DNA from 2 places in the Granulicella sp. WH15 genome. Region 1 is predicted to be linked to the other one. Evidence: riboswitches for the same ligand, from Rfam matches in the RefSeq annotation. Region 1 holds a riboswitch; the other holds the start of a gene.

Region 1 (3,378 bases):
AGCTCCTCCCAACGCGCAGTGTCCGAGGGCGTCACATTCCACAGATCGAACTGGAACTTACCCTCCGCCATCCGCGTGTCCTTGAAGGTCGGGTGAGGCCCATCCTTCTCAGCCAGCGCAGCCGAAGCCGTAAGCGCGTGGAAGTAAATCTCCTCCTGAATCTTCGTCGAGAGCGCCTGCGCCTCGGCGGAGTCAAAGGGAAGATGAAGCTGGAAGAACACATCCTGCAAGCCCATGATGCCAAGCCCGATGGGCCGCCACTGCACGTTCGATCCAGCAGCCTGCGCGATGGGGTAGTAGTTGATGTCGATCACGCGATCGAGCATCGGAACCGCCGTGCGCACGGTCGCGCCGAGCTTCTCGAAGTCGAAGCTGGCGTTGCCGTTCTCATCCGCAATGACGTGCCGCGCCAAGTTGATCGACCCCAGGTTGCACACGGCAGTCTGGTCGTTCGAGGTCACCTCGGTGATCTCAGTGCAGAGGTTCGACAGGTGCACCACATTGCCCGGCTTGCCGGTCTGGTTGCACTTCAGGTTGGTAGCGTCCTTGAAGGTCATCCAGCCGTTGCCGGTCTCGGCCAGCGAGCGCATCATGCGCGCATACAGCTCACGCGCCTTGATCTGGCGATGGTAAAGCTTATCCGCCTCGGCCTTCTCGTAGGCCAGGGTAAACTCCTCGCCATAGAGATCGGGCAACTGCGGCACGTCCTTCGGATCGAAGAGCGACCACATGCCGTCAGCCTCAGCACGCTGCATAAAGAGGTCGGGAATCCAGTTAGCGAGGTTCAGGTTATACGTACGCCGCGAGAGGTCTCCGGTGTTCTCACGCAGCTCGAGGAACGACTCGATATCCGCATGCCACGGCTCCAGATAAACGCAGCAAGCACCCTTGCGCTTACCGCCCTGATTGACGGCAGCAACGGAGCTATCCAGCGTCCGCAGCCACGGCACAATGCCGTTCGAAAGCCCATTGGTAGCGCGGATCAGCGATCCCTCCGAGCGCACGCGATGAAAGGCCAGCCCGATGCCGCCCGAGAACTTCGAAAGCATGGCGACGTTCTTATACGTGTCGTAGATGCTCTCGAGCGAGTCCGTCGGCGAGTCGTGCAGATAGCACGAGGACATCTGCGCGTGCTTGGTGCCGGAGTTGAAGAGCGTCGGCGACGAGGGCATGTAGTCGAGCGACGCGATCAGCCGATAGAACTCGATGGCCTCATGCGCCGTGCCCGCCAGCCCGCACGCCACGCGCAGAAAGAAGTGCTGCGGCGTCTCGATCACGCTACGTGAGATCGGATCACGCAGTAGATAGCGGTCATATACCGTGCGCAGCCCAAAGTACTCGAAGCGGTCGGAAAAGGTCTCATCGACGGCGTGGTTCAGCTTGCGCGCGTGGGTCTGGACGAACTCGGCGGTGGCCTTTGAGACCACACCCTCCTGGTGCCCATATGCGATGGCCTGCGAGAACGAGTGCAGGTTCAGCGCCGAGACCTCTTTGACGATGGTGGCGAGCAGCAGCCGCGCCGCCAGCCGCGAGTACTGCGGCTCCTCGGCGATCAGAGAGGCGGCCGTATCAATGGAGATGGTGTCGAGTTCGCGCGTGGTGGCCCCGTCATACAGGCCGCCGATGGTCTTCGATGCAACGCGGATCGCATCGACATGAGTCAGCCCGTAGGACGAGCGTTGTACAGCGCGGACGATCTTGTTGACGTCCACTGGTTCGAGCGCGCCGTTGCGCTTGCGAACGTGCATGATGGGCGTCTCCTCGCGGGCGGGGAATCCGGGCGCGAGATCGGAGAGGCTGGTCTGGATGTGGGTCGAATCGGAGGTCGAGTTTGCGAAAGTGGCCATGGATAATCTCCTTGGCCTCGGGAAGCTTGCGAAGAGACAACGGACCACCTCCGGGGAGCGAGGAACAAACGGGCCACTGCCGCCTCGCCTCTCCTCGGAGGCGCGAGCAAATGTATCCGTGGCAGGTCTTCGGACTTCGCAGGATCAACCCTACCGGCCTGACTTCCCAGAGCGTCGCTCCAGTGCCACCCAGGCTTTCGTACCTGCTTACCGCTGCGGGACAGCTCCGGACTCTCACCGGATTCCCTTTTCACCCCAAGCCGTCTGGTTTGGAGAACCACGAATAAACCTACCCTATCTTGCGCTGTGCGCCACGGCAAGCGCTATATCTAGATGTGATGTGGAAAAGTAACCAACGTCGCGTGGTTACAGGGTTACCTAAGTCGATAATGACTCCGCAGACACAGCTTTTTGACCACCACTTGTCCTCCCATGATCGCTGTTGCTTGTTTCCGTCGTTGCAGTTGCTTGTTTTTTTGTTGTCATTCAGGAGCGAAGCGGAGGAATCTGCTTTCGTCTTTGCCATTGCTTGTGTTGTTGTTGCTTCTGGGGTAGGTCCGGGCTTTAATCCGGACATCAAAACCAGCCACAGAAGCGGGCTTTAGCCCCCGAGGTATGCTTTCTTCACCTTGACCTAAGCCCTCGGGGTGCCTCCCAAAAGCGCTGAAGGCCCGACCTATCCCTGCCACAACCTTGTCCTGCGGACGGGCCTCCTACGCGGATGGCGGTTTTACTGCTTCGCGTGGCCCTCACGCTGGTCGGGAACAAGATCCCTCCATCCCATCCCAGGGCTGTACGAAGGTAGGATAGATATGTGCAGGTGCAGGGCGCGGGAGCGTCCTGCCCATGGGAAGCCGGTGGAACTCCGGCACTGTCCCGCAGCGGTAATGGGAACGAACAGCATACGGTCCTCCGCGGACCACGCACTGCCTCCACCTCGGAGGTGGGAAGCGATGCCAAGTAGGCGGCCCTAAGTCCGAACACCAGCCTGCCGCCACCACCGTGGAGGAGCGCCCGCGCTCCCACCATGGCTGCGCTGGAGAGCACCGGCCTCGTGGATTGGGTCTGGCTTTCATCTGTCCGCTGACGACGTGCGCCCCACGCGCGAGCGTCCTCGTACACCTGCGCAGTGGTGGTTCCTTCGATACGCACGAGAGAGGAACCGCACCATGAGCACCAACACACCTTCGATACCAACTGCCGTCCTTGGCTTCCCGCGCATCGGACGCCAGCGTGAGCTGAAGTTTGCCCTCGAGAGCTTCTGGAAGGGCACCACCTCCGAGGCCGACCTGCTGGCCGTCGCGCACAGCCTGCGCGAGCGCCACTGGCTGCAACAGCGGGCGGCGGGCATCACCTTCATCCCCTCCAACGACTTCTCGCTCTACGACCAGGTGCTCGACGCACTGGTGTTGGTAGGAGCCACCCCAACCCGCTTCGGCAGCGGAGAAGTGACGTTGCAACGCTACTTCGCCATGGCCCGCAACAGCAGCGAGCAGACCGCGATGGAGATGACCAAGTGGTTCGACACCAA
Region 2 (3,378 bases), 2.0 Mb from region 1:
GCAAATGGGATTGGCTAGGCAGCTTCGGGGGGCTTCGCCAGCAGCAGCCAGAGCGCCGCACCGGCCATCAGAGCGAGTCCGCCGAGCATGATGGGCGTGGTGAGAGGGTGCAGCAAGAGGATGGCCGCGAGGATGGAGAAGAGCGGGATCAATAGGTAGCGCGCGGCGAAGGGGATAGGGTGCATCTCGCGCAGCAGCCAGAGCGTCAGCAGCAGGATGGGCGCGTCGAGACCGAGAGTGAGGAGCGCGTCGGGAACCAGCGCGCTGAGCCGGAGCCCGATGGGGTACCGGGCAACGCCAGCCAAAGTGAAGGCCGCCAGAAGCAGAGTCGACGTGCCACTGACGACAGCGGCGGCAGGAACGATCTTGACCGGAGCCAGCAGGCTATGGAGACGAATGCCAGCCAGCGCCGAGGCCACGGCGGAGACGACAAGCAGCCCGAGGAGCGCCCTCGAGAGGCCGGAGGATGGCAGGCCGAGCGGAAGCAGCACCAAAGTTCCGGCGGCTCCGGCGATGGCCGGGACGAGCAGACGGCGGCCTTCGGTCTCAGGGCCGAACGAGGCAGTCCTATGGGCGACGGCCAGCACGATGACCACGGGCAGCAGCGCGAAGACCACCACCTGCAGGTGGGAGCTGACGTGGCCCTCAGCGAGAACACTCATGATGATCGGCAGCGGGAAGAGCAGCGCCATCGAGAGAACCATCGGCCGGGTGATGGCGGCCTTGAGCTGCGTGATGGCGGGCAGCGAGAAGAGGAAGGTGAGGACTAGAAAGTGCAGCGCCTGCTGCAACGCCGTGGGTAGCGGCGACGGCAGCAGGGTCGTCACCGCACCGCGTGTGGCGGAGAGGATCGAAAGCGCGAAGAGGGAGAGCCAGAGGGTCAGTCGCATGAGTCGCTTTGGTCAGGATGACACATCGAGAGCGGGTTCAGTTCGCCGGACCATTGTGGATCATGGCTTCCCTGCTTCATTATCAAGGATTCTTTGACTTACCCCTCCCATTCGCTTAGAACTAAAGACTCACCGAGTCCTGCGATGATCTGCCCTTCGATCTTCGTCCTTATTCCTTTTTTGTCCCGCAATGGAATGTTCGGGAAGCGCGGTGAGACTCCGCCACTGCCCCGCAACTGTGAAGCGCACGCCCGTCAAGACACGGGTGAGATGCGGCCTGGATCCTCCCACTGGCGCTTTGACGCTGGGAAGAGAGCCGATCCCAACGACGGCCACGCATCGAAGATCGCGCAAGTCAGGAGACCGGTTCCGTATGCGTCACAGCAACCACGTTCCCGGGGGGGAGCGTAGGAGCCATATCATGTCCTCACCTCTTGGCCGCACCGCGGCCCGAAGTCTTGCTTGCCTGTTTGCCTCCACCAGTCTGACCATCGCAGCCCATGCCGTCGTGGTCCGCGGCACCGTTACCGATCCCCAGGGCCGTCCCGTCGCAGGCGCGCGCATCTCGCTCATCCAAGGCAAGCAGAGCGTCGCCGTCACCGCCTCCGGAATCGACGGCAGCTACGAAATCCGCACCGCCGTCCCCGGCCGGTTCGTCCTCCTGACCACCTCGGACACCTTCGCGCCCAACATCGCGCCGGACTTCTACGGCGGCCGCACCGCCGTGGTGACGCGCCGGATCGTACTCGACCCGGCCTCGCTGACCCAGCAGGTCACCGTGACCGCCACCGGCATCCCGACGCCATTGCAGCAGGCAAGCTCCGCCGTGACGCTGATCCCACAGGACGACCTGCTCACCCGCGTGGGCATCATCGATGACCTGCGGCAGTCGCCCGGCGTGGCCGTGGTCCAGACCGGCCAGTACGGCGGCGTCACTTCCCTCTTCGTGCGCGGAGCCAACTCTGACGCCAACAAGATCCTGATCGACGGCATCCCCGCTGAGGACGTCGGCGGCGTCTTCGACTTCGGCACCGTCAGCTCGACCGGCCTGACCACCGGCGGCACCACCACGCCCGCCATCGAGATGTATCGCGGGCCCAACAGCGCACTCTACGGCACCGACTCGCTGGCCTCGGTGGTGAGCCTCTCGACGGCGCGCGGCAGCTCGCTGCGGCCGGTCTTTACCTACTCGGGAGACGCGGGTAACCTGCACACCTATCGCAACGAGGCCGTACTGAGCGGCGCGCACAAGGCGCTGGACTACTTCGGAGCCTTCTCGCGCTTCGACACCTCGAACGCAGTGCCGCTCGACCGCTACCACTCCGGCACCTCGGCCATCAACGTGGGCTACAACCTCTTCACCAACACCCAGGCCCGCTTCACGCTGCGCAACGCGGACTCCGCCACCGGCCTGCCCGGCGCGTATGACTTCCAGGGCCTCTCGCAGAACGGCAAGCAAGCCGACCAGGACCTATACTCCGGGTTCACGCTCGAGAACCGCTTCCACGGCAACTGGCACAACCTCGTCCGCTACGGTATCGCGCGCAAGCGGGAACAGGCCGACTACTACGGCCAGCAAGGCATCCTGACCAGCTTCGTCGGACCTTACGGGCCGGACACCGAGTCTACCGGCAACGTGGTCACAATCCGCGGTGCGAACGGCTACACGGCAACGGGGCAGGCGCAGATCTTCACCAGCAACCGTGACCAGGACTCGAACCGCGACGAGCTGTACTACCAGTCGGACTACACCTTCCCGCACCGGATCACGGCGCTCTTCGGTTTCCGCTATGAGAATGAGCGCGGCAGCTTCAACATCCCCGCGTACTTCGAGTTCGAGCAGATCCAGCGCACAAACTTCGAGTACAACCTGCAGGTGCAGGGCGACATCAAGAACCGGCTCTTCTACTCGGTCGGCGGATCGGTACAGAAGAACCACCTCTTCGGAGTAGCAGGAACACCGCGCATCGGGCTGGCCTACATCCCTGTCAGCGCCGGGCCGGGCAAGTTCAAGGGAACGAAGATTCGGGCGAACATCGCCACCGGCGTGCAGGAGCCGTCGCTGGCGACCGAGTTCTCGAGCCTCTACAAGCTGCTTGTGACCTCGGGCGACGCGGCCGACATTGCGGCTTACCACATCGGCCCGCTGGGTCCGGAGCGATCGCGCACGCTTGACGTCGGCGTGGACCAGAACATCTTCGGACAGAAGCTGATCGCCAAGGTCGGCTACTTCCACAACCAGTTCTCGCACCAGCTCGAGTACGTGAACGGGCCGGAGATCCAGAAGTACTTCGGGATCACTCCGAGCAACGACCCCGACTTCTTCTATGGAGCCGAGCTGAACTCGCTGGCTTTCCGGGCGCAGGGCGTGGAGCTGGAGTTGCAGTACCAGCCCAAGTCGCACCTCTTCGTACACGGCGGCTACACCTATCTGGACGCAGTCGTCAGCCGCTCGTTCTCGGGCGATGCCGCCGACGCGCAAGAGGGC

What was found. A riboswitch is a leader RNA that binds a small molecule or an ion and turns the genes downstream of it on or off. The one in region 1 is predicted to bind cobalamin.
Region 2: another riboswitch for cobalamin. It lies ahead of FTO74_RS11660 (TonB-dependent receptor); the one in region 1 lies ahead of FTO74_RS03625 (ribonucleoside-diphosphate reductase subunit alpha).

The regions. Positions count from the first base shown of each region.
Region 1 is NZ_CP042596.1:822,772-826,149, forward strand. It holds gene FTO74_RS03625 (ribonucleoside-diphosphate reductase subunit alpha) at 1-1,847, opposite strand, end outside; cobalamin riboswitch at 1,950-2,144, opposite strand; cobalamin riboswitch at 2,649-2,854, shown strand; gene metE (5-methyltetrahydropteroyltriglutamate--homocysteine S-methyltransferase) at 3,017-3,378, shown strand, end outside.
Region 2 is NZ_CP042596.1:2,793,413-2,796,790, forward strand. It holds gene FTO74_RS11655 (hypothetical protein) at 15-890, opposite strand; cobalamin riboswitch at 1,043-1,277, shown strand; gene FTO74_RS11660 (TonB-dependent receptor) at 1,312-3,378, shown strand, end outside.